3 regions of the Tumebacillus sp. BK434 genome follow, and region 2 is predicted to be linked to each of the others. Evidence: riboswitches for the same ligand, from Rfam matches in the RefSeq annotation. Region 2 holds a riboswitch; each other region holds the start of a gene.
What was found. Region 2 has a riboswitch for S-adenosylmethionine ahead of EV586_RS13360 (aspartate kinase). Riboswitches for the same ligand answer to the same signal wherever they lie in the genome.
Positions count from the first base shown of each region.

Region 1: linked by a shared signal. The riboswitch ahead of EV586_RS07490 (bifunctional homocysteine S-methyltransferase/methylenetetrahydrofolate reductase) and the one ahead of EV586_RS13360 (aspartate kinase) in region 2 are both predicted to bind S-adenosylmethionine.
Region 3: linked by a shared signal. The riboswitch ahead of EV586_RS11745 (methionine ABC transporter ATP-binding protein) and the one ahead of EV586_RS13360 (aspartate kinase) in region 2 are both predicted to bind S-adenosylmethionine.

Region 1 is NZ_SLXS01000002.1:709,014-719,009, forward strand. Features, by position in the region: gene EV586_RS07480 (aldehyde dehydrogenase family protein) at 1-1,480, shown strand, start outside; gene EV586_RS07485 (protein-tyrosine phosphatase family protein) at 1,484-1,936, shown strand; SAM riboswitch class I at 1,987-2,103, shown strand; gene EV586_RS07490 (bifunctional homocysteine S-methyltransferase/methylenetetrahydrofolate reductase) at 2,226-4,115, shown strand; gene EV586_RS07495 (LLM class flavin-dependent oxidoreductase) at 4,138-5,169, shown strand; gene EV586_RS07500 (hypothetical protein) at 5,309-5,821, shown strand; gene EV586_RS07505 (phosphotransferase family protein) at 5,896-6,999, shown strand; gene EV586_RS07510 (lanthionine synthetase LanC family protein) at 6,999-9,326, shown strand; gene EV586_RS07515 (S-layer homology domain-containing protein) at 9,518-9,996, shown strand, end outside.
Region 2 is NZ_SLXS01000004.1:432,322-442,317, reverse strand. Features, by position in the region: gene EV586_RS13405 (NUDIX hydrolase) at 1-266, opposite strand, end outside; gene EV586_RS13400 (histidine phosphatase family protein) at 248-817, opposite strand; gene EV586_RS13395 (helix-turn-helix domain-containing protein) at 891-1,118, opposite strand; gene EV586_RS13390 (chemotaxis protein CheX) at 1,261-1,719, opposite strand; gene sdhB (succinate dehydrogenase iron-sulfur subunit) at 1,886-2,635, opposite strand; gene sdhA (succinate dehydrogenase flavoprotein subunit) at 2,662-4,410, opposite strand; gene EV586_RS13375 (succinate dehydrogenase cytochrome b558 subunit) at 4,434-5,054, opposite strand; gene EV586_RS13370 (homoserine dehydrogenase) at 5,332-6,678, opposite strand; gene metX (homoserine O-acetyltransferase MetX) at 6,680-7,669, opposite strand; gene EV586_RS13360 (aspartate kinase) at 7,666-8,415, opposite strand; SAM riboswitch class I at 8,505-8,621, opposite strand; gene EV586_RS13355 (aspartate kinase) at 8,693-9,946, opposite strand.
Region 3 is NZ_SLXS01000004.1:2,117-12,112, reverse strand. Features, by position in the region: gene EV586_RS11780 (MDR family MFS transporter) at 1-502, shown strand, start outside; gene EV586_RS11775 (MDR family MFS transporter) at 575-1,819, shown strand; gene EV586_RS11770 (TVP38/TMEM64 family protein) at 1,838-2,476, opposite strand; gene EV586_RS11765 (SDR family oxidoreductase) at 2,480-3,268, opposite strand; gene EV586_RS11760 (DUF4097 family beta strand repeat-containing protein) at 3,382-4,386, opposite strand; gene EV586_RS11755 (MetQ/NlpA family ABC transporter substrate-binding protein) at 4,505-5,335, opposite strand; gene EV586_RS11750 (methionine ABC transporter permease) at 5,375-6,052, opposite strand; gene EV586_RS11745 (methionine ABC transporter ATP-binding protein) at 6,052-7,080, opposite strand; SAM riboswitch class I at 7,187-7,307, opposite strand; gene EV586_RS11740 (YhcN/YlaJ family sporulation lipoprotein) at 7,515-8,828, shown strand; gene EV586_RS11735 (hypothetical protein) at 8,928-9,680, opposite strand.

The DNA of each region.
Region 1 (9,996 bases), on a different contig from region 2:
TCCGCGCACAACGGATTTTGTCAAATCGAAGACGATCAAAAAACTGTTCATCGGCGGCCAATTTGTAGAAGCTGCCAGCGGCAAGACCTTCCCGACGTACAACCCGGCCACAGGTGAAATTTTGGCCTATATTTCGGAAGGGGATCAGGAAGACATCAACCGCGCGGTCGCAGCCGCCCGCGACGCATTTGAAGACGGCCCGTGGACGCGGATGCAGCCGCAGGAGCGAGCCCGCCTCATCTATACGCTGGCCGACCTGATCGAGCGCGACGCCGAGATCTTTGCCGAGATCGAAACGCTCGACAACGGCAAGCCGATCCGGGAAGCCAAGCACGTGGATGTGCCGCTTACCGTCGAGCATTTCCGCTATTATGCAGGCTGGGCGACCAAGATCTCAGGTGACGTGATTCCGGTCAACGTGCCGAACATGCACAACTATGTGCGCCGCGAGCCGATCGGCGTCGTCGGCCAGATCATCCCGTGGAACTTCCCGCTGCTGATGGCCGCCTGGAAGCTCGGCGCCGCACTGGCGACCGGCTGCACGGTCGTCTTGAAGCCCGCGGAGCAGACACCGCTTTCGGCGCTCTATTTGGCAAAATTGATCCAGGAAGCAGGCTTCCCGCCGGGCGTCGTCAACGTCATCCCGGGCTTCGGCGAAACGGCGGGCAAAGCGCTGGCGACCCACCGCGACGTCGACAAAGTGGCGTTTACCGGCTCGACCGAAGTCGGCAAGCTGATCATGGGCTACGCGGCCGACAACCTGAAGCGCGTCTCGCTGGAGCTCGGCGGCAAGAGCCCGAACATCGTGTTCCCGGATGCTGATTTCTCCCGCGCCGTGCCGGGCGCGATGCAGGCGATCTTCTTCAACCAAGGCCAGGTCTGCTCGGCAGGTTCCCGCCTGTACATTCACAAGAGCGTCTATGACAACGCCTTGTCCGACATGGTCTCCTACGCCGACAAAAAGGTGCGTCAAGGCCACGGCCTCGACCCGAAGACGACGATGGGGCCGCTGGTGACCGGCGAGCAGCTTAACCGCGTCACTTCCTACATCGAAAAAGGCATCGAGCAGGGGGCAAAAGTGGCTACGGGCGGCACGCGAGCCGACGGCGACCTTGCGAACGGCTATTTTGTCCGGCCGACCGTGTTTTACGACGTGCAGGACGAGATGACGATCGCGCAGGAAGAGATCTTCGGGCCGGTCGTGGCGGCGATGCCGTTCGACGACATCGACGATGTGATCAAGCGGGCCAACCTGTCCGCCTACGGGCTCGCTGCCGGCGTCTGGACGCAGAGCATGAACACCGCGTTCAACGTCGCGCACAAGTTAAAAGCCGGCTCCGTCTGGATCAACTGCTACAACATGTTCGACGCTGCATCGCCGTTCGGCGGCTTCAAACAGTCGGGCATCGGGCGCGAGATGGGCGAATACGCGCTGGAGAACTACACGCAGATCAAGAGCATCTGGCTGAACTACAACTAAGCGATGCAGATTGCGGAGTTCATTCCGGGACGACTGTACGGTGGCACGCAAATCGACGGGGAAGGGTGGCGCCGGCTGGCGCAGCTAGGCGTCACCGCGATCCTCAACGTGCGGGAACGGGAGGAGGACGTGCCGGGCAGCTATCCATACCCGCTGGCCGTCTATCAATTCCCGCTCGAAAACAAAAGCAGCCCGCCGCTGCAGGAGCTGGTGCAGGCGGTCGAGACGGTCGTGTCGTGGCTTGCGGAGGGCAGAATCGTCTATGTCCACGACGTGGCGGGCAAAAACAGGCTTGGATTCCTGCTCACGGCGATCCTGATGCGCCTGTACCGGCTGCCGTGGCGCACAGCGCTGGAAAAAGCGAGAGAACAGCGCCCCGTGCTGGCTCCACGCAGCCAGTTTCAACTCATCCTCGAACGGTATGAACGCTTTCTGCAGATTCGCGGGCAGTATTGACAGGTTGGGGAAACTGGTGATATTCTAACCACAATCACATAGTAAGCAAGCTCTTATCCAGAGAGGTGGAGGGACTGGCCCTTTGAAGCCTCGGCAACCGGTAGCAACTAGCTGCGATTAGGTGCCAATTCCAGCAAGACCGCATAAGGCGGCTTGGCAGATAAGAGAGGTTCGCAGTTTTTCTATGCGTATTCACGCCTCTTCTACATGCTAAGAAGAGGCGTTTTTTGTTATATTTGGACTTTATTCCGTTATCGAAGCACTACGACAGAGAGAAGGAGGATGCAAGGTGAGCAGTCGGCATGAATTGTTTCGGCAAAAGCTGGGCAGCGACGTGCTGATCGGCGACGGCGCGATGGCGACGTGGCTGTATCAGCAGGGTCATGCAGCAGGCTCTTCGACGGAGGAGTTGTGTTTGAAGAATCAAGAGTGGGTGCGGGAAGCTCACATGGCGTATTTGCACGCCGGGGCGCAGGTGATCGAAACCAACTCCTACGCGGCGAACCGCGAAGCGCTGGCCCGCTACGGCTTGGAACGCAAGACGACGCGGATCAACCGGGCGGCCGTGCAGATCGCGCGCCAGGCGGTCGAGCTCGCCGAAGCGGAGGCGTTTGTCGTCGGCAGCATCGGTTCGATCGCAGCGGCCCGCGTGATGACGGCGAACGTGGAAGAGTTCCGCGACACGTTTGAGGAACAGGCGGTGGCGTTGCTTCACGAAGGCGTGGACGGCCTCGTGCTGGAGACCTTCTTTGATCTGGAAGAGCTGCTGCTGGCGCTCGACGTGGTGCGTCCGCTCGTCGCTTCGTCCGGCGTGCCGATTATCGCCCAATGCTCCCTGCTCGACGTCGAGCGCACGCGGGACGGCTACCTGCTCAGCGATGCTTATCATAAATTGCAAGAGGCGGGCGCCGACATGGTCGGCTTGAACTGCCGCCTCGGCCCGGCGGAGATCCTGCGGGCGCTGGAGCGGGCGGTCGTGCCGGAAGGGCTCGGCTTGTCGGCGTTCCCGAACGCCGGCCGCCCGGCGATCGTCGACGGAGAGTTTGCATATAAGCCGAATTATCAGTATTTTGGAGATAGTGCGGTCAAGCTCTGGGAGCAAGGCGTCTCGCTGATCGGCGGCTGCTGCGGCACGACGCCGGAGCACATTCAGGCGATCGCAGGTGCCGTGTCCGGCATGAAGCGCCTGCCGCGCGTCAATCCGGAAAATGCGCCGCGCATCGAGGTGTTCGAGCGCGAAGTGGTGCGCTTCCAGCAGAGCGAAATGCCGACGATCATCGACCTCGTTGAGAAGCGCCACACGGTGATCGTCGAGTTCGACTCGCCGCGCGACCTCGATGTGGAGCGCTACGTCGAAGGCTCCCACGAGCTGTACAAGGCGGGGGCGGACGCGATCACCATCGCCGACAACTCGCTGGCGACGACGCGGATGAGCAACATGGCGCTCGGCTCGATCATCAAGCGGGAGCTCGGCATCGAGCCGGTCGTGCATGTCGCCTGCCGCGACCGCAACCTGATCGGCCAGCAGTCGCACCTGATGGGGCTGCATGCGCTCGGCATCAACCAGATCCTCGTCATCACCGGTGACCCGGCGCGCGTCGGCGATCTGCCGGGGGCGAGCACCGTGTTCGACATGAGTTCGTTCGATCTGATCCGCATGGTCAAACAACTCAACCAGGGCGTCGCCTTCTCCGGCCGGCCGATGAAAAATCAAGCCCGCTTCGTCTGCGGCGCAGCGTTCAATCCGCACGTGCGCAACCTCGAAGCGGCGGTGGCGCGCCTCGAGCGCAAGGTCGAAGCGGGCGCCGACTACATCATGACCCAGCCGGTGTACGATCTGGAGACGATGCTGGCGATCAAAGAAGCAACGGCGCACATCAAAGTCCCGATCTTCATCGGCATCATGCCGCTGACTTCGACGCGCAACGCCGAATTTCTGCACAACGAGGTGCCGGGCATCAAGATCTCGCAAAAGTCCCGCGAGCGGATCAAGCGCTTCGAAGGCGCGGCCGCCCGAGCGGAAGGCGTCGAGATGTGCAAAGAGCTGCTCGATGAAGCGGTCAAACACTATAACGGCATCTATTTGATCACGCCGTTCAACTATTTCGAAATGACGGTCGAACTGACCAAACATGTCCGCGCGATCACCCAGGTGACCGGCCGGGCAAGCACTTTCTAAGCGATCTGGGGAGATGAACAGAATGAAATTTGGATTTTGGCTGCCGATCTTCGGCGGGTGGCTGCGCAATGTGGAGAACGAAAACATGCCGTCCACGTACGACTATGCAAAAACGGTGATTCAATCGGCCGAACGGTGGGGCTACAGCACCACCTTGATCGCCGAGCTGTATTTGAACGACATCAAAGGCGTGGACCAGGACGTGCTGGAAGCGTGGAGCACGGCGGCGGCGCTGGCGGCGGTGACCGACAAGATCGAGATCATGACGGCGATCCGCCCCGGCTACCACAATCCGGCGGTGGCGGCGAAGATGGCGGCGAACATCGACCGGATCTCCGGCGGGCGCTTCACCTTGAACATCGTCTCCGCCTGGTGGGCGGAAGAGGCGCGCCAGTACGGCGGCCATTTTGCCGAGCACGACGAGCGCTATGAGCGCACACAGGAGTTCGTCGACGTGCTGAAAGGGATGTGGACGGAGGAGTCGTTCACCTACAACGGCCGCTATTACAACATCGAAGATGCCAAACTGTCGCCGAAGCCGGTGCAGCGTCCCAATCCGATCCTCTACGCGGGCGGGGAGAGCGAGCGCGGCAAGAAGCTGATCGCCGAGCACTGCGACGCGTACGTGATGCACGGCGGCACACCGGAAGAAGTGAAGATCAAGATCGACGACATGAAAGCGCGCCGCGCCGCAACGGGCCTTGAGCCGTTCCGGTCCTTCGGCATGGCGGCGTACGTCATCTGCCGCGATACGGAAGAAGAAGCGCAGGCGGAGCTTGCGCGCATCACCACGGTCAGCGAAGACGCGATGAAAGGCTACGCGGGCTTTGGCGACTTCGTCAACAAGTCCCAGTTGGAGCAGAAGCTGACCCTGCAAGACTACAGCGTCTCCAACCGCGGCCTGCGCCCGAACCTCGTCGGCACCCCGGAGCAGATCGCCGCACGCGTCCGTGAATACGAAGACGCAGGCGTCGACCTGCTGCTCCTGCAGTTCTCCCCGCAGCTCGAGGAGATGGAGCGCTTCGCCAAAAGCGTCATCCCGAAATTCCAATAAGACTTTCGACTCATCTCAACTGACGCCTGTCCTGTACAGGCGTCAGTTTTTTCTTGGGAAGGAAAAAGATCCTAACCTGTTGAATAGGTCTAAAGAATCAAAATAATTAAAAAATAAAAAGAAAAGGGAGGAGAAAACGATGACCGAATTTGATCCGAATGCCAAACTTCCGGAAGATGCGGTCGTGCTGACCGGATTCTTGGGCCATAGTCCCAAAGACGGCCAGTGGCGGCTCTATCTGACACCGGAGCTCAACGATTTTCTGGAGATCCAGGCGGAGGACATTCTGTATGCCATCATGCCGGAGGAAGAGCAGAGCGCTGCGACCCTGTGGGTCAAGCCGGATGCCGCGCTGGAGCGCACACAGACTTCTGTGCAGCAAGTGCAGGCCGAATTCTTGTCGGGCGACATCATGTCTGGCTTCCTTGACAGCACGTCGCACACGCACAACCTCGCGGGTGAAGGACCACATATCGAGTCCACCGTCATCTGCCAAACGGTAATGGTGTCGGTCACCAGATGTCCGACGGTCAGAGCTTGCCCGCCGCCGACGCCGCTTTGCATCAGTGAGTCCTTCTGTCCGACGGAACGCTGCCCGACCGAAAAAGATAACTGCACGCGGGCCTGCCCGACAGAAAGAGGTTGTCCGTAATTCCAGCTCCACCTTGGCAGCGGAGGGGCCAAAGGCTCCTCCTCTGCATCATCCAAGCAAACGGAGGCTGTTTCATGCTGAACAGACAAACGTCGATTCAACACCTCCTGACCCACCGACTGCTGGAGGAACAACAGATTGTGAACGGGAACCTCTCCGTGCTGGACGTGACGCGGCGCAATCTCAATTTTCAAGTGATCAGCACGCAAGGCCGCTCCTATCTGCTCAAAGCGGGCAAGTCTGCGGAGGAACAAAAGCTGACCGCCCAAGAAGCGTCCGCCTACCGCTATTTTCAACAGGGGGCGGGGCAGGGCAGCGGCATGGTGAAATATCTGCCACGCTTCTACCGCTATGATCAGCAGGACGGCATTTTGGTCATCGAACTGCTGCGCGGGGCGACCAGTCTCCACGACTATTTCTATCGCAAGAAAGGCCGTTTTCCGGTGCATCTGGCCCGGCAGGCTGGCGATGCGTTGGGCCGCCTGCACCTGTGTAACAGCGGGCTCGAATCCTTCCCATCAAGCGAACCTCCTTGGATCTTGAGACTGCATCGACCGGCGCAGAGCATCTACCATGGCATCAGCTCGGCCAATCTGCGGCTGGTGAAGATCATGCAGCGCTTTCCCGCCTTTTGCGAAGCGCTGGAGCTGCTGCATCGGGAGTGGACGACCGATGTGCTGATTCATCATGACGTGAAATGGGACAATTTCCTCGTTGTGCCTGACGATACAGATTCGAACAAGCGTCCCGGTCTGCGCCTGATCGACTGGGAGTTGGCCGCGCTCGGCGACGCCTGCTGGGATGTCGGCTCGATGTTCAACACCTTTCTAAGCGCCTGGCTGCATTCGATCCCGATCACGGGAGACACTCCGCCGGAGCGGGCGCTGCAGTTGGCCAAACATCCGATTCATACGATGCACCCGGCTCTGCGCGCGTTTTGGCAGGCGTACTGCAACCGAACGGGGCTGACGGGCGCTGAGCGCGACCGCAAGCTGATCCGCTCCGTGCGCTATGCGGCGGCCCGACTGGTGCTCGCCGCCTATGAGGCGATGCAGTCCTCGATCGAACCGACCGGCAACATGATCTGCTTCCTGCAGATGAGCGCCAACATTCTGCAACGCCCGGAACTGGCGGCGGTGCAGGTGCTGGGCATTCCCTTGAAAGCGGGGGAGATGTGATGAACCGCTATGAACAGCAGATTCGCGAGGCGGTGGAAGCCACCGTTGTGACTGCGACCCGATTTACCTTGCAAGGCCAATCCTCCGCACCGCTTGCCAAACGCATTCGGCAGGAGCTCACGTCGAAATCAGCACGGGATTATCTCGTTTACCAATTAAAAAATCGGCTCTATGCACGCTTGTATTGCCCAGGATCGCTGCAGGCGGAACGCGGCGCCACCGTCGAGGCGGAAAGCTCGGCAGCATTTGAAGAAGCGCTGTCTGCCGCCAACACCGGCAAAGGGTTCTGGGAGGAGGGCTGGACGGTGCGACAGACGCGAGATGCGGAAGGGCGCATCGTCGTCGAACAGCACGGGCTGCGCGTGCATGCCCGCCCGGAGCAAGCCCTGCCAAGCGACGGCCTGCAGGCCGGACAGCGCATCAAACTGCGTTTTCCAAAAGAGTTTCGCAGCCTTTCGCCCGGATTTTACATGGCGGTGGGCGACCGCGATCTGTTCGACCATGCACCGGAGCAGGTGGTGCGCCTGTACTGGAATCTGGTTCCGCAAGGTGCGGCCCGGCTGATGCGGGCGGTCACCTCCGCGCTCAATGCAGCGGAGATCCCGTTTCGCCTGAAAGTGCTGAATCGGCCGCAGCAGTACGACCGCTGCGACGCCGGAGTGCTCTATGTCGACAAAAGGGATTTTGCCGCTGTGATGGCGAGAGTGGGCCGTCTCTATGGTGAGGTCGCACCGTATCTAAAATCGTCTGTGCCTGCCTTTACGAAAAAAGTAGCAAACGGCCTCGGCTGCTCGGAAGACCCGGGCGATCAGGAGAGCTTCGGCATGAATCGCTGCCGCTTGCTCGCCGAAGGGCTGTTGCTGGCTTATGAGCAGGGGAAGCGCACCGTTGACGAACGGATGCAGACCGTTCGGGAGCGCTTCCTGCAGGACGGAATCCTGCTCGAAGCTCCGTATCTCAATCCGGGCTCGGGTGACATCTACAGCATGCAGAGCCTGCTGCAGGTGGAAGCGTCGGAGTGGAGAGGGGAAACGATTCAGCACGAGGAGCCCTTGACACGCCAAGAGCTTCTGTCTGCCGCGCAGGACATCGCCGCACAACTGCTGGAGCAGGCGTTCCGCGCCGGTGGGCGGTGGACATGGATGGGCGACGGCGGCGAGGCGACGTTGGGACAGGGATCGAGCTATCGTACGCTGGGCGGCGACCTGTACAACGGCACCAGCGGCATCGGGCTGTTCCTTGCTGAGCTGTATGGGCAGACAGGCGATGAAGAACTGCGGGTAGCAGCGCTCGGCGCAATTCGCCAAGCGTTGGCGAAACGGAAAGAGATCGCGCCAGACCTGCGCACCGGCTTGTACACGGGCTGGACGGGCATCGCGTATGCAGCCGCGCGAGGCGGTCTGCTCTGCAGAGATGAGGAACTGCTGACACAAGCGAGGGAACTGCTGGCACGAACGGCACGCCATCCGGCTGACAAAAGGGAATTTGACATCATCTCAGGCGCTGCGGGTGCGGCAGCTGCAGTCTTGTCCCTCGGGGAACTCTTAGCGGAGCCTGCGCACCTCGATCTCGCCGTGCTGCTTGGCGAGCGGTTGCTGAAGGCGGCCGAGCGCAAGGGCGACATGTACTCCTGGCCGGACCCGCGCCATCTTGAGCAGCGGCACCTGACCGGATTTTCCCACGGCGCGGCCGGGGCGGCGTATGCGCTCTTGGAGCTGTATCGGGCGACGGGGGAAGCGCGGTACTTGCACGCGGCGGAAGGCGCGCTCCGTTATGAGGAGCGCTGCTTTCTGCCCGAGCGGAAGAACTGGCCCGATTATCGCGGCGTGACCGGTGTGGACAGGCACGGGGAGCCGCATTCCTGCGTCTCCTACTGGTGCCACGGCGCGCCGGGCATCGCGCTGAGCCGTCTGCACGCCTATGAAGTGACCGGCTGGGCACTCTATCAGGAGCAGGCGCTGACCGCCTTGCATACGACCCGGCAGCATGTCGAACGCCAGCTGCAGGAAGGGACGGGCAACTATTCGCTCTGCCACGGCCTCTCCGGCAATGCGGAAGTGCTGGTGCTCGGCGAACGTGTGCTGGGCCGGGACGTGTTCACCGGAGCCCGCGTCGCCGAGCGGGTGGCAACATCGGGTCTCGAGCGCTATGCCAAGCGGGGTCTGCCATGGCCGGGCGGCACCACCAGCGGGGGCAGGACGCCGGGGCTGTTGCTCGGTGACGCTGGAGTTGGCCTGTTCTACCTGCGGCTGTACGAGCCGAACATCCCGTCCGTTCTGCTGGCGGCGAGGCAGATGCAAAACAAGGAAATCCTGTTGCGCTACTAGCAGCAGGATTTCCTTGTTTTGTCAATAGGATTGCAATAGAATCCCTGGAAAATAATTTACCTTTTATGGAAACTTTTTCTTGCCAAACTGGAAGATGTAGTAATATCATATGTAAGCGGGCTATTTACTCTGCCGCAAATCATATGTTTATATTCTTGTTAACAACTTTCTATAATTGGAGGAATCATCGCGTGCGCAAATTTACCAAACTGCTGGTAGCGGCAGCCTTCTTGCTGACCAGCATCACCAGCCCGCTTGCGGCATCGGCCAATGGATCTTCGTTTGCTGACCTGAAGAGAGCAGACGCTTGGGCACAGGCAGGCATTGTCAAAGCCAAAGAGCTCGGCCTCGTCTCGGGTGACCCGAACGGCAACTTCAACCCCCTCAGCAAAGTGACCCGTCAGGAAGCGGCGTCGATTCTGGCGCGCCTGTTGAAGCTGGATACGACCGGCTACAAGAGCAGCTCCTTCTCCGACGTCCCGTCCGGACTGTGGGGACTCGGTTCGATCGAAGCGGTGAAAAAAGCAGGCGTGATGATCGGCGAAGGCGGCAAGTTCCGTCCGAACGCTGCGCTGACTCGTGAAGAGCTGGCCGTCATTTTGGTCAAAGCGGCCGGCATCGATGCGACCGGCCAAGGCAGCACCGTGAAGTTTGCCGACAAAGCCAGCAT
Region 2 (9,996 bases):
GCCACAAAAAAGTCGACCCGCTCGTCATTGGACAGCCGGTGCATCACGCCGACCACCTGCACGTCCTCGGGCACGATCTCCACGCCCGCTTCTTCCCGCGCCTCGCGGATCGCCGCCTGCCTGACCTCTTCCTTGCCGTCGATATGCCCTGCCACCACGCTGTAGTTGCCGTCTTCGTAGCCGGTGTTGGCCCGACGCAACAGCAGCACTTCCCCCTCGCGCACGAAAAAGATATGTACCGCCGGAATCAATGTGAATCGCTGCATAAGAACCCCCGCTCCACGTTCCAAGTCGTTGTGTCGATCACCGACAGATCGGGCAATTGGATCGACCGCCAGTCCTTTGGTCCCAGCCGCCGCCCGAGCAACCGGGAGTACAGCACCGTCAAGATCCGCCCATGTGAGACGATCGCCGTGTCCTGCCCGTTCGACCTGGCCACGATGTCCTGCACCGCATGCGCGATGCGCGCTTCTGCCTCGTGATAAGGTTCGAACGCGGGGTCTGCTGTCCCACCTTGAAAATAAGCCCCGACCCGCGACTGAAATTCCTCTTGGCTCAGATAACCAGCATCGAACGCCAGCTCGTGCAGGCCGGCATGCTCTTTCATCACCAGCCCGGCTTGTTCGGCGATCACGCGGGCGGTGCCGACCGCTTTCGGCTCCGGCGAGTGCCAGATCGTCCGCACCTTCGCCCATGACTCGCGGGCTGCCAACTCCCGGGTCGAATGTACTCCTGCTGAGGACAGTTGCCACAGATGAGCCGGGACTTTCGGGTCAATTTCTACTTGCGCGTGGCGCACGACGTACAATTTGCTCATGTCTTACCTCCTAAAGAAAAACCCTGCTCAAGCCACCGAGCAGGGCGTCAAAATAAAATCATGCAGGAGAGCGTCAGATTTGCAGTTCTCCGAGTCGTACCAACTCAACCACCGCTTGCGAACGACCTTTGACGTTGAGCTTTTTCATCACGTTGGAGATGTGGTTGCGTACCGTCTTCTCGCTGATAAACAGCTTCTCTGCGATGTCTTTTGTTGTTTTGTCCTGTACCAGCAGTTCAAATACTTCACGCTCACGGGTGGTAAGTAGGGATTTTCCTCGTGCGTCCTTGCCCGCTGTCACTCTCGATCCCTCCTTGCTCGGGTCATGAATACAAGGTCCAGGGATGTTGGGTTCGGTGCTGTTCCCAGCCCGATCAGAGGTTGGTGCAGTGTCTCGAACTATCCTATACAAATCAGGGCGGTTTGGTGAAACAAACCGCACGCTATGCGATCAATAATTTGATTTCTAAAATGCCCAGTTCTTGCAGTTCCAGAGGCACCATATAGGCGATCTCCTGCATCGGCTGCACAAGCGTTTCGCCCATCTGCACCTGCGGCGGGGTGATGTCGATCGCCATGCCGTTGTTGGAGAGCTGCATGCAGGCATTGCCGCTGATCATGTTCGCCAGTTCCGCGACGGCGCTTTGGCTCATCTCGTCAAATTGGCTCAATTCAAAGCCGCCCATCATCGCCGAAGCGATCTTCAGCGCCATCTCCGGCGCCAAACCGAAAGCGACTTGTCCATCGACATCGCCTTTTAAGTCGATGCGAATCCAGACGTGATGGGTATGCAGGTCCGGGGCTGCGGTCGCGACCGTTCCCGGCGTCAGCGCAACAGTGGTCATCATTTGCAAGACCTGCTGTGCAGATTCCAGAAAAGGCACAATGATCTGTCCATGCATGAAACAATCTCCCCTTTATATGGTGGGCTATGTCGTACTGGCTTTCAGCTCCGAATTTTAAATTCTCTAATTTTTACTATTATAAACTGTTAGACCCCTTTCGACAATCCCTGACTTCTTTAACGACAAAAAAAGACCACCCCGGAGGGTGGTCTTACCGCATGGTTTAGCGCTTCAGCCAAGACGAGATGGCGTGGCGGTTGACCGCCCCGTTCATCGCAGCGATCGACGTGGTCAGTGGAATGCCTTTCGGGCACACCTGCACGCAGTTTTGCGAGTTGCCGCACTCGTGAATGCCGCCGGTGCCCATCAGAGCTTCCAGACGGTCTTCCTTGTGCATTTCGCCGGTCGGATGCGTATTGAACAGGCGAACCTGCGAAATGGCAAACGGACCGATGAACGAGGTGCGCTCGTTGACGTTCGGACACGCCTCGACGCACGCGCCGCAAGTGAAGCACTTGGACAGCTCGTACGCCCATTGGCGGTCGCGTTCCGCCATGCGCGGACCCGGACCCAGGTCATACGTGCCGTCGATCGGCACCCATGCTTTGACTTTCTGCAGGGCTTTGAACATGCGGCTTCTGTCGATGACGAGGTCGCGGACGACCGGGAACGTGCGCGCCGGCTTCAGGCGGATCGGCTGCTCGAGCTGGTCGACCAGCGCCGAGCACGCTTGCCGCGGCTTGCCGTTGATGACCATCATGCACGCGCCGCAGATTTCTTCCAGACAGTTCGATTCCCAAGCGACCGGTGCGGACTGCTTCCCGTTCGTGTCGACCGGGTTGCGCTGGATCTCCATCAGGATTGCGATCACGTTCATGTTCGGACGGTACGGTATGCGGAATTCCTGCGTATACGGCTGGCTGTCCGCACGGTCTTGACGTTCGATGATGACTTGAATTTCTTTTTGGCTCATGCGAGTCTCCCCCTTTCGTCGCAGTATTAGTTCTTATCGACTGCGTAGTTGCGCAGACGCGGCGGAATCAGCGATACGTCGATGTCTTCGTACGAGATTTCCGGGCCGTTCGGCGTCCAGGTCGCAATGGTGGACTTGAGGAATTTCTCGTCATTGCGGTCCGGGAACTCCGGCTTGTAGTGCGCGCCGCGGGACTCGTCGCGCATCAGGGCGCCGACAGTCATCACGCGGGCCAGTTCGAGCATGTTCCAGAGCTGGCGGGTGAACGGTGCCATCATGTTCTCCCAGCGGGACTTGTCGGCCATGCCGATCTTGTGCCAGCGCTCCATCAGCTCTTGGATCTTCTCGTCGGTCTTCTTCAGACGGTCGTTGTGACGAACAACAGTTACGTTGTCGGTCATCCACTGGCCGAGTTCGCGATGCAGCGCATACGGGTTCTCGGTGCCTTCCATCTTGAGGATCGATTCGTATTTTTGCTCCTGCTTCTTCGCAGCCGTCTCGAAGATCGACTTGTTGACGTCAGCAGAAGACTTCTTCAGGCCTTTGATGTAGCGGACTGCGTTCGGGCCGGTCACCATGCCGCCGTAGATCGCGGAGAGCAGGGAGTTAGCGCCGAGGCGGTTCGCACCGTGGTACTGGTATTCACACTCGCCGGCTGCGAACAGGCCCGGGATGTTCGTCATCTGGTCGTAATCGACCCACATGCCGCCCATCGAGTAGTGAACGGCCGGGAAGATCTTCATCGGAACTTTGCGCGGGTCGTCACCGGCAAACTTTTCGTAGATCTCCATGATACCGCCAAGCTTTACGTCGAGCATTTCTTTCGGAATGTGCGAAACGTCGAGGTAGACCATATTTTCGCCGTCGATGCCGAGGCCAAGGTCGACGCAGACATGGAAGATCTCGCGGGTCGCGATGTCACGCGGCACGAGGTTGCCGTATGCCGGGTACTTTTCTTCGAGGAAGTACCACGGTTTGCCGTCTTTGTACGTCCAGACGCGGCCGCCTTCGCCGCGCGCCGACTCGGACATCAGGCGCAGCTTGTCGTCGCCCGGGATCGCGGTCGGGTGGATCTGGATGAACTCACCGTTGGCGTATTTTACACCTTGCTGGTACACAGCGGATGCTGCGGTGCCGGTGTTGATGATCGAGTTGGTGGAACGGCCGAACACGAGGCCCGGGCCGCCGGTCGCGAGGATGACAGCGTCACCCGTGAAGGAGTGCATCTCCATCGAGCGCAGGTCTTGTGCCACGATGCCGCGGCAAGTGCCTTCCTCATCGAGGATCGCCTGCACGAACTCCCAGCCTTCGTACTTCTGCACGAGGCCTTGGGACTCGAAGCGGCGCACCTGCTCGTCGAGCGCGTAGAGCAGCTGCTGGCCGGTGGTTGCGCCTGCGAATGCGGTGCGGTGATGCTTGGTGCCGCCGAAGCGGCGGAAGTCGAGCAGACCTTCCGGTGTGCGGTTGAACATGACGCCCATGCGGTCCATCAGGTGGATGATGCCCGGTGCCGCATCGCACATCGCCTTGACCGGAGGCTGGTTCGCGAGGAAGTCGCCGCCGTAGACGGTATCGTCAAAGTGTTCCCACGGCGAGTCGCCTTCACCTTTGGTGTTGACCGCGCCGTTGATGCCGCCTTGGGCACACACGGAGTGAGAACGTTTTACTGGTACTAACGAGAACAGATCGACCGGAATCCCGGCTTCGCAAACCTTGATGGTCGCCATCAGGCCCGCAAGGCCGCCGCCGACGATCACAACACGTTGGTTGCTCATTGCGTTTCCTCCCTTAGGCTAACTTACGCTACTGCGTCGCGGAAAGCGATCAGAGCAGATGTGCCGACTGCGGACAGCACGATGAACAGACCCATCAGCACATACGCGGAGACGCGTTGCGCGCGCGGGCCGACCGTGACGCCCCAGTGGATGAAGAAGCCCCACAGGCCGTTTGCCAAGTGGAACACTGCTGCGATCGTGCCGATGATCATGAACCAGAACCCGACCGGGGAGCTCACGATCTGCACGACCATGTCAAAGGACGGAGCATCGCCTGAGAAGCGGGTCGTCCACAGATGCCAGATCACAAAGATAAAAGTGAATACGCCGGACGTGCGCTGCAAGACAAACATGAGGTTGCGGCCCCAGGAATACTTGTTCGCGTTGTAGCCCGAAGTATATGCGACATACATGCCATAGACGCCGTGATAGATCAACGGCAGGAAAATGAAAACGAATTCAATAAACGGCAAAAACGGCATGGTCTCGAGCACGCCCACCTTGTCGTTAAATGCCTGCTCGCCTTTCGTGGCGAACGAGTTGATGGTCAGGTGCATCACCAGGAACAATGTGACCGGAATGACGCCGAGCAACGAGTGCAAGCGGCGAAATAAGAACTCTCGGCTAACTTGTTTGTTGGCCACTTGTCGATCCTCCTTCCAAGATACCTGTGAACGAACGAATTCACAGTCGGTGTTTTCTCTTTTCTCTCCGTACTCCCCTTATGACGATGCGATAAGGCGCCCCCCTTTGCTTCCTTTGACCGTCCCGTCCATGACCCGGAGGGGCTCGGGCGGCCGAATCAACGCAACATAAATTGTACTGTTTTAGTAGAAGTAATGTCAAGAAACTGTCAAATGCGACAAGTTCCTACGCAGTTGTCAACTCTCACCTATTCAGATTGCGCGATTCGGCCGGCTTTTACGCATAACGGGCGTTCGTTTCGTATCCCGAAGCTTCTGCCTCCCATTTTACACCTGTCTTGATTTCCCCTTCAACGTTCAAAAGAAGCGTCGACAGCGGCTCAGCGACGATTTGCGAGCTATATTCGACCGTACGGTGCACTTGCTCTTCCGTAACTCCCCCTAACAGCCACGCATGGTGCAGGCCATCGGCTGCAACGGCCGTGCGGTAGTCGGCGACCAGACCGCCCGCCGACTCGACCGCGCGCTGCACAGCCAGAGCCAGCTCCTGTGCCTGCTCGGGACAGGAAGTCAGGGACAGAAAGTAGCAGCCGGTCTGCTCCGGGCGTTTCGCGGCTGCGGCCAGCGGGCGCTTCCAGCTCGGGCGGCGGATGGTGTCTCCTTGGGTGAGCAGGGCGGTCAGGTCTTCGATCACCGCGCTCGCCGTGGGAAGCTCGCCCGCCCCGCGGCCGATCAGGGTCAGGTCGCCGACGACATCGGCGCGCAAGGTGACAGCGTTGAACACATCGCCTACGCGGGCCAGCGGATGAGCGGACGGCAGCAAGCGCGGTTTGACCGACAATTGCACCGCCCCGTCCTGCTCTTGCACATGGCCGATCAGCTTGACCGCATAGCCCATCCGCTCGGCGAGCAGCAGGTCGTGACCGGAGATCGCCGAAATGCCCTGGCGGTCGATCGCCTCGACCTCGACACAGGCGTCGTAGGCGAGGTTGGTCAGGATCGCCAACTTGTAGGCGGCGTCATATCCTTCGACGTCGGAGGTCGGGTCGGCTTCCGCATAGCCGAGCGCCTGCGCTTCGGCCAGCACCTCGGGGAAGCTGCGCCCCGTCTTCGTCATCTCGGTCAGAATGTAGTTGCTCGTGCCGTTCAAGATGCCGGAGATCTCATGCACGCGGTTGGCAGTCAGGTAGCCTTGCAGCATATGAATGACCGGAATGCCTCCGGCGACGCTCGCTTCGAACAGCAAATGGACGCCGTTTTGCTCAGCCAATCGCAGCAGCTGTGCGCCGTGTTTGGCCATCAGCTCTTTGTTGGCGGTGATCACATGGCGCTTACTGGTCAAGGCGGCTTCGATGATCTCTTTGGCGGGATGGATGCCGCCGATCACTTCAATATAAATGTCGATCTGCTCATCGCCGAGCAGCTCCTGCGGCTCCAAACACAGCACCTTGTCATCGATCACAAAGCCGCGCTCCTTCTCACGGTCGCGGACGAGGACGTTGACCACTTCCACGGCACAGCCGGTGCGCTCGAGGATCGTCACTCTGTTTTTCAGCAAAGTCTTATACACCCCGCCGCCTACCGTGCCCAGTCCCAGCAAACCTACTTTTACCTGTTTTTTCATGTCAATTCCCTCCCGTTTCCGCCAAGAATTCTTCGATCAGCGCGCTCAACTGCTCGCCTTCCACCAAAAAGGCGTCGTGTCCGTACTCCGAGTACAGCTCGCGATAGGTGACGTTTTTGCCCAGTCTGGCCAGGCGTCTCGCCCAAGACCTCTGCTCCTGCGGCGGATAGAGGTGGTCGGTGTCGATCCCGACCCACAGCACATCCGCTTCGATCCGCTTCAGCGCTTCGATCTCTCCGCCCCGCCCGCGTCCGATGTCGTGCAGGTTCATCGCTTGGAGCAGGCAAAGGTAGGAGCTTGCATCAAAACGCCCGAGCAGCTTTTGCCCCATGTGTTCGAGATAGCTTTCGATCTGAAACACCGTCTCGCCAAGCGGCGCTTGCGGATGTTTCACCTCGCGCCCGAAGCGCGCTTCGAACAGGTCAAAGGAACGGTAGGTGATCATGCCAATCTTGCGGGCCAGGGCAAAGCCGGCCGGGCCGCCGATCAGGATCGCTTCACGCATGACGTGGTTGTAAGCGATCGCCAGCGCCGAGAGCTTTGCAGACGCCGCGATCGGGGCACAGCGGCGCACGAACTTCGGATCGCTGACCGCCCATTCGATCGCCTGCAACCCGCCCATCGAGCCGCCGAGCACCAACTGCAGGCAACGCACGCCGAGCTGCTCCAGCAAGCGCTTCTGCGCCGCGACCATGTCGCGGATGGTCACCGTCGGGAACGCCGGGCGCGTCTTGGGCCCGGTCGAGCCTGCACAGCCGCCGAGCACGTTCGAACAGACCACATAATACCGATTGATGTCCAAGACCTTCCCCGGTCCGATCAGCGGCGCCCACCACTGGTCGGCCTGCGCATCTCCGGTCAAGGCGTGGCAGACGAGAATCGCATTGTCGCCGCGTTCGTTAAGCGTACCGTACGCCGCATACGCGATCTCCACATCGGGCAGCACCGCCCCGCTTTCCAATTCCACTGCGCCAATCTGCAGCACGCTCATCGTCCCGCTTCCTCCTTTGTTTCACCGATCCATGTGCCCGCTCCGGCATGGAACGAGGAGCGCACCGTGACCGGCACCCGATTCGCTTTCGCCGTCTCCACCGCCCGGGGATGGAGCACCACCGCGCCGCCGGTCGCCAGCTCCAGCATCTCTTCATAGCTCAGGCGATCGATCATGCGGGCGGTCGGCACGACGTTAGGATCGGCGGTGTAGACCCCATCCACATCGGTGCAGATCTCACACAGCTCCGCCTTCAAGGCGGCCGCCAGCGCCACCGCAGAAGTGTCCGAACCGCCGCGCCCGAGCGTCGTCGGGTCGCCGGCCGGGTTCACGCCTTGAAATCCGGTCACGATCACCACCCGGCCGGCCTGCAGCTCCGCCCGGATGCGGAGCGGGTCGATGCTCAGAATCTGCGCCTCCCCGTGCAAGTCTTCGGTGCGAATCCCCGCCATCGCACCGTTCAGGGACACGCTGGGCACGCCGAGCGCTTGCAAGGCCAAGGCGAGCAAGGCTGCCGAGACCTGCTCCCCGGTCACCAGCAGCATGTCGAGCTCGCGGCGACAAGGCTGATCGGTCAATTGCCCGGCCAGCCCGAGGAGTTGATCTGTCGTATGTCCCATCGCCGAGACCACAACGACCGCTTCATAGCCGTTGCGCACCGTCTCCTGCACGCGACAGGCTGCCTGCCGGATCTGCTCCGGCCCGGCAAGCGAGGTGCCACCAAATTTCTGTACGATCAATGCCACGCTGTGTTCACTCCGTTTCCTGTCACAGGGGCAAAACAAAAACCCCCGCTTCAAATTGAAGAGGGGGTTCCATTTATCGGACTCCGCACCTCTTATCTGTCAGACTCTAAAAGTCTGCTGGATTTAGCACCTCTTCGCTTGTGTCGGTACACAAACGAGGTTGCCGGGCTTCACAGGGCCAGTCCCTCCGCCGCTCTCGATAAGAGTTGATCTATTGAGTTGTCAAACAAGATTTTCTATATCTTACTATGCCAAAAAACGGCTGTCAATTCCTCTTTTACTCATTCCCGCTCAAGCCGGACACGATGGCCGTCTCGGCGCTGTCCAGACCGAACGTCGAGTGCAGCACCTGCACCGCTTCATGGGCGTGCGCTCTGTCGATGACGCAAGAGACTTTGATCTCCGACGTTGAGACCATCTTGATCCCGATACCCGCTTCCGCCAACGCGCCAAACATCTGCGCGGCAACGCCCGGATTGGAGATCATGCCGGCACCGACGATCGACACTTTCGCCAGATCTTCTTCCATTTCCAAACCGGCCCCGCCAAATTCAGGCAGCAGGCTCTCCAGCACCGGAACGGCCGTGTCCAAGTCGCCGTGCTCGATGGTGAAGGAGATGTCAGACACCCCTTCATGCGCCACCGACGTGACGATGATGTCGACGTTGACCGACGCTTCCGCCAGCGCGCGGAAGATTTGATGCAAGTTGCCGATGCGGCTCTTCACGCCGACGAGCGACACCTTGACCACGTTCATATCGTGGGCGATGCCACGCACGATCATTCCCTGTTCCATCTGAGCTTCCTCCTCGACCAGCGTCCCGGTGTTTTTGTTAAAGCTGGAGCGCACCATCAGCGCCACGTGATATTGTTTCGCAAACTCCACCGCCCGCGGATGCAGCACCCCGGCGCCGAGGTTGGCGAGTTCAAGCATTTCGTCATAGGAGATGCGGTCGAGCTTCTTCGCCGCCTTCACCACGCGCGGATCGGTCGTGTATACGCCGTCGACGTCGGTGTAGATCTCGCAGAGGTCGGCGCCGATCGCAGCGGCCAGCGCCACCGCCGTCGTATCCGATCCGCCGCGGCCAAGCGTCGTGATGTTGCCAAGCTCGCTCATCCCTTGGAATCCGGCAACGATCACCACCTGCCCCGCCTCCAGTTCACGGTGAATCCGCGCCGGGTCGATGCCGGTGATGCGCGCCTTGCCGTGCACCGCTTCGGTGCTGATGCCGGCCATGCCTCCGGTCAGCGAGACGCTTTGCAGTCCGAGCGTCTGCACCGCCATCGCCAGAAGAGCGATCGAGATCTGCTCGCCGGTGGTGAGCAGCATATCCATCTCGCGAGCCGACGGATTCCCGGTCAGCTGTGCGGCCAATCCAATCAGATCGTCGGTGGTGTCTCCCATCGCCGAAACGACGACCACCACTCGGTTGCCGGCTTGTGCAGTCTCCGCCACCCGGCTCGCCACGCGCTTGATGCGCTCCGGGTTGGCGACCGAAGAGCCGCCATATTTTTGTACGATCAACGCCACTGTTTCTCCACTCCCATTCTTGAATTTTCGGGAACTTCAGTCTCACAGGA
Region 3 (9,996 bases), 430 kb from region 2:
AACGAACTTCACTAACTATGTAGAAACGTTTGCCCTTCTGATGACCTTTAACGGCATTCTCGTCATGTGCTTCCAGATCCTCACCGCCCGTCTGGCGGAGAAGTATCCGATGCAGCGCGTCGTGCTCTACGGGCTTCTGCTCTGCTCGGTTACCGCGCTCGGCTACGGCTGGTCGGGGTCGCTGGCTCTCTTGCTCCTGTCCGAACTGATCTTCACCTTCGGTGAGATGCTGTTCATGCCGCAGTCGCAAAAGGCGATCGCGACACTCGCACCCGTGGAGTTTCGCGCCCGCTATTTTGCCATCTACGGGCTGAACTGGAACTTGACGCGCACATTAGGCCCGTTCATTGGCGCTTTTGGCTTCGGTCACCTCGGCGGGTCGTATTGGTTTACGCTGATCGCCGTGCTGCTGGTCCTGTCGGCCCTGTTTATGCACCGCTTGATTTCCCGCTCTGTGCTTGGCACGCCGTCGAAACCGAACGCCCTTAAACTGAATATTTAATCTTTCGTAAATCCTCTATCCAATTCAACTCGTCTTCTTGTATACTACTCAGAATACACGGGGGTGAGGAGAATGAAGTTTGTGTACGGGATTCTGGGCCGCTATGACACAGCGATCTGGATTCGCGTGATCGGCACGATCTTAACGACATTTGGCAGTTTTATGATTCGTCCTTTTCTCGCTTTATATCTATTTGATAAATTGGAAGGCAACTTACTCCTCACCGCAGTCATCGTCGGTCTGCAGCCTCTGACCGGCATGATCGCCGGCATTTACTCGGGCAACCTCGCCGACCGCTACGGCCGCAAGCCGATGATGGTGGCGGCGCTGGTGACGCAAGCCGGGACGATGATCGGCTACATCTTCGCCGACTCGGTGCTGACGTTTGCCATGCTTACGATCATCAACGGCCTTGGGCAGTCGATGTTCTGGCCGGCGGCATCAGCGCAGATCACCGACCTGGTGCCGGAAGAGAAGCGCTCGGAAGTGTTCGCGCTGATGCACACCGCGCTGAACGTCGGCGCGGCCACCGGCCCTTTGATCGGCGTGATGATCTACAAGGTCGACCCGGCGATCGCCTTTGGCATCTGTGCGCTGGCAGAGCTGATCTACCTTGTGCTGTTGATCTGGAAAGTTCCGGAGACGCTTCCGAAAGAGATGCGTGCGAACAACGCCAAGGCAGCGGCCGGCGAACCTGGCGCGCGACCGGAGTTTAAGCCGCGCAAGCATATGATCCTGATCTGGCTGACGTTGGCGATGGTGCCTTGTGCGATGCTCTACTCGCAGGTGGAGATCATCCTGCCTCAGCATATGAAAACGAACTTCGACGATTACCTCACTACGTTTGCCACCCTGCTGGCGATCAATGGCACGATGGTCGTCTGCACGCAGATCCTGATCGCCAAGTTTGCCGACCGCTTCCCGGTGCGCAACGTCATATTGATCGCGTTTCTGTTCCTCGCCTGTACCGCGTTTGGCTACGGCTGGGCAAAGACGTTCTGGGTGCTGGTGCTCGCAGAGATCTCCTTTACGATCGGCGAGATGTTGAACGGGCCGCAGATTCAAAAGGCGATCTCGATCCTGTCGCCGCCGGAACTGCGCGGACGTTATTTTGCGATCTTCGGCGCACACTACAGTGTGACCGGGACGCTCGCTCCGACCATCGGGGCACTGACGTTCGCCAAATATGGCGGTGAGGCGTGGTTCTCGATCATCGGCGTGCTGCTGATCATCGCCGCCATCGCCCACTATCAACTGCTCGGCCGGGCGCTGGGCAAAACAAAACCGCATGAACAGACCGCCGGAGCGGCCGTCTAACACAAAAAGTTGAGTCCATCAGGACTCAACTTTTTTGTAGATCAGAGAGACAATGCCGAGAAACACCGCATAGAACAGCACGACCAGCATCAGGTTCTGCCAGGAGCTCATCGCCTGCTCCCCCATCGTGACAAACACGATCATCGTCGGCAGCTTGCCAAGCGCGGTCGCCCCCAGATAGACCCGAAGCGGCACGCGGGCGATCGCCGAGTACACATTGACTGCGACGGCCGGGATGATCGGGATCAGCCGGGCGAACAGGATCGCCAGAAACGCGTTGCGCGCAAACAGCCTGGTAAAACGCTCGATCTTTTCATAGCGGTGCAGCCATTTGCCCGCCTGCTCCGCAAACACGTAACGCGCAAACAGAAACATCAGCAGCGCTGCCGTCGTCGAGGCGCCCCAAGTCAGCAGCCCGCCCAGCAAGGTGCCGTACATCGCGCCGATCAGCGCGCCGACCAGTCCAAATGGCACAGCAGGCACCAGCGCAAACAACACGGCGATCAGAAACACGGCGAGGGGTTCGTCTTTGGCACCGCTGAATAAATCGGACAGATCGTGCTGGTAGACGACGACCAGCACGACGAGCAGAACGACGATGAGCAGGATGGCCAGCTTTTTCGTCAGTGCTTTCACCGCATGATTCTTTGTTGTCATCGGCTATAGTGCCCGCACCATGCCGCCGTCAATCAAGAGCGAGGAGCCGGTAACATATGTGTTCGCTTGCGAGCCGAGGAACACCGCGACTTTGGCGAACTCTTCCGGCGTGCCGTAGCGGCCGAGCGGAATGTTCTGCTCATGCAGATTGCGCACCTGCTCCACCGTCCTGCCCTGCGCTTGCGCGCGGGCAGCGTCCAGTTCGCGCACCCGGTCGGTGTCGATCCGGCCCGGCGCAATCGTGTTGATCAAAATGTTGTCGACTGCCAGCTCTACGGCCAGCGTCTTCGCCAAGCCTTGAATGCCGGCCCGAAACGTGTTGGACAAAATCAGACCTTCGATCGGCTGTTTGATCGAAGTCGAAGTAATATTCAAGATGCGCCCGCCGCCGCGCTTGCGCAAATGCGGCAAAGCGGCGCGAATCAGCCGAACCACGTTGAGCAGGTTTGACTGAAACGCGCGTTCCCAGATCTCATCTTCAAAATCATCAAAAGTCCCGCCGGGCGGCCCTCCCGCATTGGTGACCAGCACATCCAGTCCTCCAAAGCGAGCAATCGTCCGCTCCATCAAGCTGTCGATGTCGGCACGGTTGGAAGCGTCAGCCACACAGCATTCGATCTCGCCACCCGTCGCTTCGCGAATCTCGGCTGCCGCTTGCAGCAGTGACGCTTCGGAACGGGCTGCGATCATCACCTGCGCGCCTTCGCGGGCGAATTCGGCTGCGACCGCTTTGCCCAATCCTTTGCTCGCCGCCATGACCAGGACGACTTTCTTATGGAGCCCTACATCCATCGGAACACTCCTCCTTTTTCCGGTACACCTCCCATCATTCCACAATTCGCTGTTTTTTTCCTGTCGAACGCTGAAAGATTATCGCCGATTATTGCCGAGGAAATAATTCCTTGTCACTTGTGCTCGCTGACTTCGATGCTGCCGCGATGCGTCTCCACTTCCACCAGATGCTCGCCATCGCCTTTTTTGACGATGATGTTTTGCACAAAGCCATGGGACTGCACGGGAATCGCATTGCCATGCACTTTGCCGGCCGACGTGTGCATATGGAACGTGGCGTTTGTCTCCTGCGGCACATTCAGTTCGATGCCGCCGTTGTGGGTGCTGACCTTCCACGTTCCGTTTACTCCGGCTTTCGTTTGGACGCGAACGGAACCGTTGTGCGTATGCAAGGTGACATCTTTGCCGCACTCGCGGACGACGATCTTGCCGTTGTGCGTTTCCGCTTTCAGATCGCCGGCCACTTGCTCCACACAGATCGAGCCATTGCGGGAGAGCAGGCGCAAGGAGCCGTCGATGTGTTTCGACTCCACGCTGCCATGGCGGGTATCCAGCTCCACATCACCTGAAACGGTGTCGAGGAAGATGTTGCCGTGATGGGTCTCCGCCCGGACGAATGTTGCCGCAACATGCTGCAGTTTGATCGAGCCGTTATGGGACAGCACGTTCACATCGCCGGTGATCGCTGTGAGTTCGAGCGCACCGTTGTGCGAATGCGCAAACACTTTTCCGGCAAAGTCGCGGACGGAAATCGACCCGTTATGACTTTCCAGACTGGCCTGGGTCAGCGCTTGGGGCACGATCAGCTCGACGCTGACTTTGACGGAAGAACCGGAGTAGAATCGGGTGAACTCGCGCTGTTCGAAGAACACGCAGCCCCCGTTTTGTCCCAGCTCCCAGAAACGGTCGGCGTCTGAGATGTCTGTGATCTCTTCGGCCAGCTCGCCTTTGACAACGATGTGCACGATTGCCAGCACGTGCTCTTGATCGGCCTGTTTGACGGAGATCCGACCGTTATGTACGTGCGCCTTCAGGTGGTCGGCCAAGCCGTCCGGGGACAGGGTGACTTCTTTGGTACCTTCGAATTTCGCTCGCGAACCGAGCAAGAAGTTAAGCATGGGGAACATCCTCCTCATCATCTGTGCTTTGTTGACTTCATCGTACCATGCAGGGAAAACAAAAAGACTCGGTCTAGAGACCGAGTCTTCGTCCAACCGGAGGCGTTTTGTAGTCCGCTTAGAATGCCGGAACGATCGCGCCTTTGTATTTGTCGTTGATGAACTTCTTCACATCTTCGGAGTTCAGCGCTTTCGCCAGCTTTTGCAACGCTGCATTGTCTTTGTCTTCGGTGCGAACGGCAAGAACGTTGACGTACGGAGAGTCTTTGTCTTCAATAAACAGTGCGTCTTTGGTCGGGACGAGGTCAACTTGCAGCGCGAAGTTGGTGTTGATCACTGCGAGATCGACTTCCGGGAGCACGCGCGGGAGCATGGCAGCTTCCAGCTCGTTGAACTTGAATTTCTTGTTGTTTTCGACGATGTCTTTGAGGGTGCCGGAGATGCCAACGCCAGCTTTGAGCTTGATCAGACCGTTTTTCTCAAGCAGCGCCAGGGAACGGCCCACTTGGGTCACGTCGTTCGGCACGGCGATCGTGGCACCATCCGGCAGGTCGGACGCTTTTTTGTATTTTTTCGAGTAGGCGCCCATCGGCTCGATGTGTACGCCCGCAATGTGAGTCAGGTCGAGGTTGCGCTCTTTGGAGAAGTCTTCGAGGTACGGAATGTGCTGGAAGAAGTTCGCGTCGAGCTGCTTGTCGCCGAGCTGAACATTCGGCTGGATGTAGTCGTTAAAGGAAACGATCTCCAGATGTACGCCCTCCTTTTCCAACTGCGGTGCGACGTGTTTGAGGATCTCTTCGTGCGGTACCGGCGTTGCGCCGACTTTCAGCGTCACGACGCCGTTGCCTGCGTCGCCAGTTGCGTTCTCTTTTTTTGCGGAATCGGTGCCGCATGCCACGAGGGATGCGGAGAGCAGCAGGGTCATTGCGCCAAGGAGCAGTTTTTTCATAATAGCGTCATCCTTTTTTGTAAGAGTTTGTTGGATTCTTTATTTTCTGCTAAAGTGCGAGACGAGTTTGTCGCCGAGCACCTGAAACACTTGCACGAGCAGGATCATGATCACCGTCGCGACGACCGTCACATCCATCTGGAAGCGCTGGTAGCCGTAGCGGAGCGCCAGGTCACCGAGTCCGCCGCCTCCGATCGCGCCCGACATCGCCGAGTAGCCGACGAGTGCAACCAGCGTGATCGTCAGACCGGCGAGAATGCCGGGACGCGCTTCCGGCAGCAGGACGCGGGTGATGATCTGCCAGGTCGAAGCGCCCATCGACTGCGCCATCTCGATCACGCCGCGGTCGACTTCGCGCAGCGAGGTTTCGACCAGTCGGGCGAAGAACGGCGCGGTGCCAATCACCAGCGGCGGAATCGCGGCGGTGACGCCAAGCGAAGTGCCGACGATGAACTTCGTAAACGGAATGATCAGGATCAGCAAGATGATGAACGGGATCGAACGAAACACGTTGATCACGAGGGACAGGATCTGATACGCTAGGCGGTTTTGCATCAGTTGGCCCGGTGCGGTCAGGAAGACCAGCACGCCGAGTGGCAGCCCGATCACGGCGGTGAACAACGTGGCGATGCCCACCATATACAGCGTTTCGAGAAACGTCTTCCAGATCTCTGGCCACAACACGTTTGGAAACAGTTCGAGCAGCAGGTTTTCCATCACTGCATCACCTCCACATCAAGCCCGCGGTTTTTCATGGTGCTGACAGCCCGGTCGAGGTCTGCCGGTTCGCCGGTCAGCTCGAGCACCAGGCGTCCGTACGGGGTGTCTTTCATCCGCGAGATCGTGCCGTGCAGGATGTTGAACTGCACCGATTCCTGCTGCAGCACTTCAAACATGATCGGCTGGAACGTCACATCGCCGAGGAACGAGACTTGGACGATACGGTGCTGTCCTCGCGGCACAGCGCCGCTGACGTGCTGGCTGAGCAGTTCTGGCGGTAGTTCGAAGTCGCTGACTTGCTCGACGAACTCTTTGGTGATCTGGCGCTGCGGGCGCAGGAACACTTCGACGACCGGACCTTCTTCGACGATTTCACCGCCATCGATCACGGCGACGCGGTCGCAGATCTCTTGGATCACTCCCATCTCGTGGGTGATCAGAACGATCGTGATGCCGATCTTTTTGTTGATGTCGGCCAGCAGGCGCAGGATCGAGTGGGTCGTCATCGGGTCGAGCGCAGATGTCGCTTCGTCGCAGAGCAGTACTTTCGGGTCGTTCGCCAAGGCGCGGGCGATGCCGACGCGCTGTTTTTGGCCGCCGGAGAGTTGCGCGGGATACTTTTTCGCGTGTTCACCGAGGCCGACCAGTTCGAGCAGTTCTTTTACTTTGCGGTCGATTTCTGCCGGCCGCTTTTTGGCGAGCCGGAGCGGGAAGGCGATATTTTCATAGATTGTAGCTGATGACAGCAGGTTAAAATGCTGAAAGATCATGCCGATGCTCTGGCGTGCGTGTTGCAGTTCCCGTGCGTTCAGGCGGGTCAAATCGACGCCGTCGATCTCCACGGTGCCTTCGGTCGGCCGCTCCAGCAGGTTGATGCAGCGAATCAGCGTGGATTTGCCTGCACCGCTGTGGCCGATGATGCCGAAGATCTCCCCTTTCGCGATCGTCAAGTCGATTCGCTTGAGTGCGGTGACCGCGCTTTTTTTCACATAGTAGTCTTTGCGAAGGTTCTGCAGTTTGATCATGGGCGTCTCCCCTCCTTCTCGTTCTATGATTTGTCACTTGTCTGTTTTTGAGCAATAAAAAATGCCCTTCCGCAAACGAAGGACACAAGGCGATCAACTCTTGCGTCTTTCATCTGCCGAAACGTATGAACGCTTCGCAGGAATTGGCACCATTTCAGTTCATTGCCACACGAACTGACGGTTGCCGGGTTTCACAGGGCCAGACCCTCCACCTCTCTTGATGAAAGCACGAAAAGTATTCAGTTATCAGATCGGAATTGTTGGTGATGTGATGGACTACGAAATGGAGTATACCATTTTGTTCGTTTTTGCGTCAATACCCATTTTTTTTACGAGCTCTCCAATCTTTGCGCAGTGTAGGGGTCTGGCAGATCGGTGACAATAGTCTCGCGGGTAAAACACCGCTAAATTGACTTGCTGAGGAGGCTGACATCTTGAAAAAGTTTTCTGCACTCGCAGGCGCACTTTTGCTGTCGTCATCCCTGCTCGCTGGTTGTACGCCGAATGCGGCACCTGACAACAATGCGAACAACCGCACCGGCACCTACAATACGGACCGCGCAGGCCGTATCATGGACAACAGCGGTGTCGGCGTACGCAACTCGCGTGTTGACCAAGACCGGCTGGGCGTTCGTGACAATCTGGGTCCGGACCGCCGTCCGAACGTGCTGACCAACGATGTGCGGGACCGCATGGGTGTCCGTGATCAAGCCGGTCGTGACACCGCGTATCGCAACCTGCGGGTCGACCGCTCGCTGGAAGCCCGCGTCGAAGCGATCCCGGGCATTCGTGACGCGAAAGTGCTGACGAACGGCAATGTCGCGTATGTCGGCATCAACCAAGGCACCAACCTTGGCGGCGGCAACCGCGCCGGCATCCGTAGCGATGTGCCTCCGACTGCCGGCCATCAAGCGAACCGCAATGCGATCACCAATCGTGCCAACAACGTATCACAATACGGCGGCACGATGAGCGACCGCGATTTCGGTACGACCGGTCTGACGCCGCAAACCCCGCTGACGCCGCAAACTGGCACCTACGGCACCACTGGCACCGGTACGTACGGCACCGGGACCGGCAGCAGCCTGTTTGGCACCGGGATCGGGACTGGCATGGGCACCTACGGCACCGGCCGCGGTTACGGTCCTAGCACTTATGGGACTGGCACCTACGGCACCGGAAACACCTACGGTGTTGGCACCTATGGGACTGGCACCTATGGCACCGGCATGGGCACCTACAGCAATGGCAATTATGGCAATGGCGGCGTGACCGGTACGGACGGCACGCGCGGTGCAGGACGCACCGGCGCCGGCTTGTTCGGCACGTCCGGCAACAACCGCGTTGGCACCTACACCAATAACACTGGCACCAACATTGGCACCAACAATAATGCCGGCATGAATCGTACTGGCACCTACGCGAACAACACCGATGTCTCCAACGACATCAAAGATCGTGTCATCTCGGCAGTCAAACAAGGCAATCCGTCGATCACCACGGTTTACGTTTCGGCAAACCCGGCTCTGTACAACCGTATGGACGCCTTTGTCCGCGATGCAGCATCCGGACATCCGCTGCGCGGACTCGGCGATCTGGGTGACATGTTCCGCCGCCTGTTCCCGACGACTGGCACCGCCGGCTTCGGCGCAGGCACGAACACGAACACCGGCACGACCACTGGCACGACCACTGGCCGCACCATGGGCAACACCGGCGGCACCACATCCGGGGTTACCAACCGCTAAGCAATATCAGGCCTCGTCTTCGGACGAGGTCTTTCTATTGACCTTGCAAAGGGTTTGAAAAAAACCTCTGCTCAACGAGCAGAGGCCGATAGCTGACTCTTACATCAAATCGCGGCGTTCGAGTTGGAAATCACCGAGGTGCTGATCCTGATAGTTCATCGTAAACGAAATGCTCTCCGCATCTGTCTCCGAGAACTCGCGAGCTAAGATGCGGGCGATGTCTGTCGTCTCGTCCATATCCATGTCGCTCCAGAATTCGACGCGGCCGGAAACGTTGTTGCCGATCTCATCGACGGAGACGAGGCCCAGCGTGCGGTGCTCATCGTCGTGCAGCTGATACTTGGTATGCTCACCGTCCTGGAAGACGACAGAGAGATGGAACGGCTCGTCCTCGACCTCTGCCGCGGCGTAGTAGCCCGGATCTTCCTCGTAGTAGACGTCGTCAGCTGCGAACAGTTCCTCGTCTTCGCAGTCTTCGTCATCCGCCATCTCGAAGGCATCGTCGTCATACAGCTCATCGTCTTCGGTCAGCATAATCTCCGCGTCGTCTTCCAAGATCACGTCCATCGGTTCCATCTCCACGACCGAAGAGATGTCGCCATACATCATGACCACGGAGCTTTCTTGGACATTGAGCGCCGAACTGAGATGCTGCACATAGATGCGCACTTCGTCTGTAACATGCTCAAGTTCGTTTTCCTCAACGCGACGGGTGTCGATCTGCATCGTGCCGGTCAAACTGTCGCCTTCACGGTAGACGAGGTACAGGTCGCCAGCCCATTCCCCGTTGTAGTAGATGCTCGTCGTCTCCCCGCCATTGGTGCGCAGTTCAGGCTTCATTACAACGTCCATTAGATCTCCTCCCTTTTGACAAAGAGTCGTTTTTAGTATGGCACCGCGTTGGCAAAACTCACTTGGTAAAGATAGCAAAAATGGCCCCTTGTCGTTTCGTTAAAAAGTTGAAGTAATTACTAAAATGAAGTTGCTGCTTGTTTTTTCGTTTAGGATCTAAAAATATTTTTCCAAATTCTTCCCTTGCCCGGTCTGCACAAGAACACATCTGGTATTTTTCTGAATTTTACATTTTTAATAATGTAATTGATATTACGATAATATGCTGATACTTTATACACATCTGAAAGATCAACTTCTAAGGAGGTTTATGTGA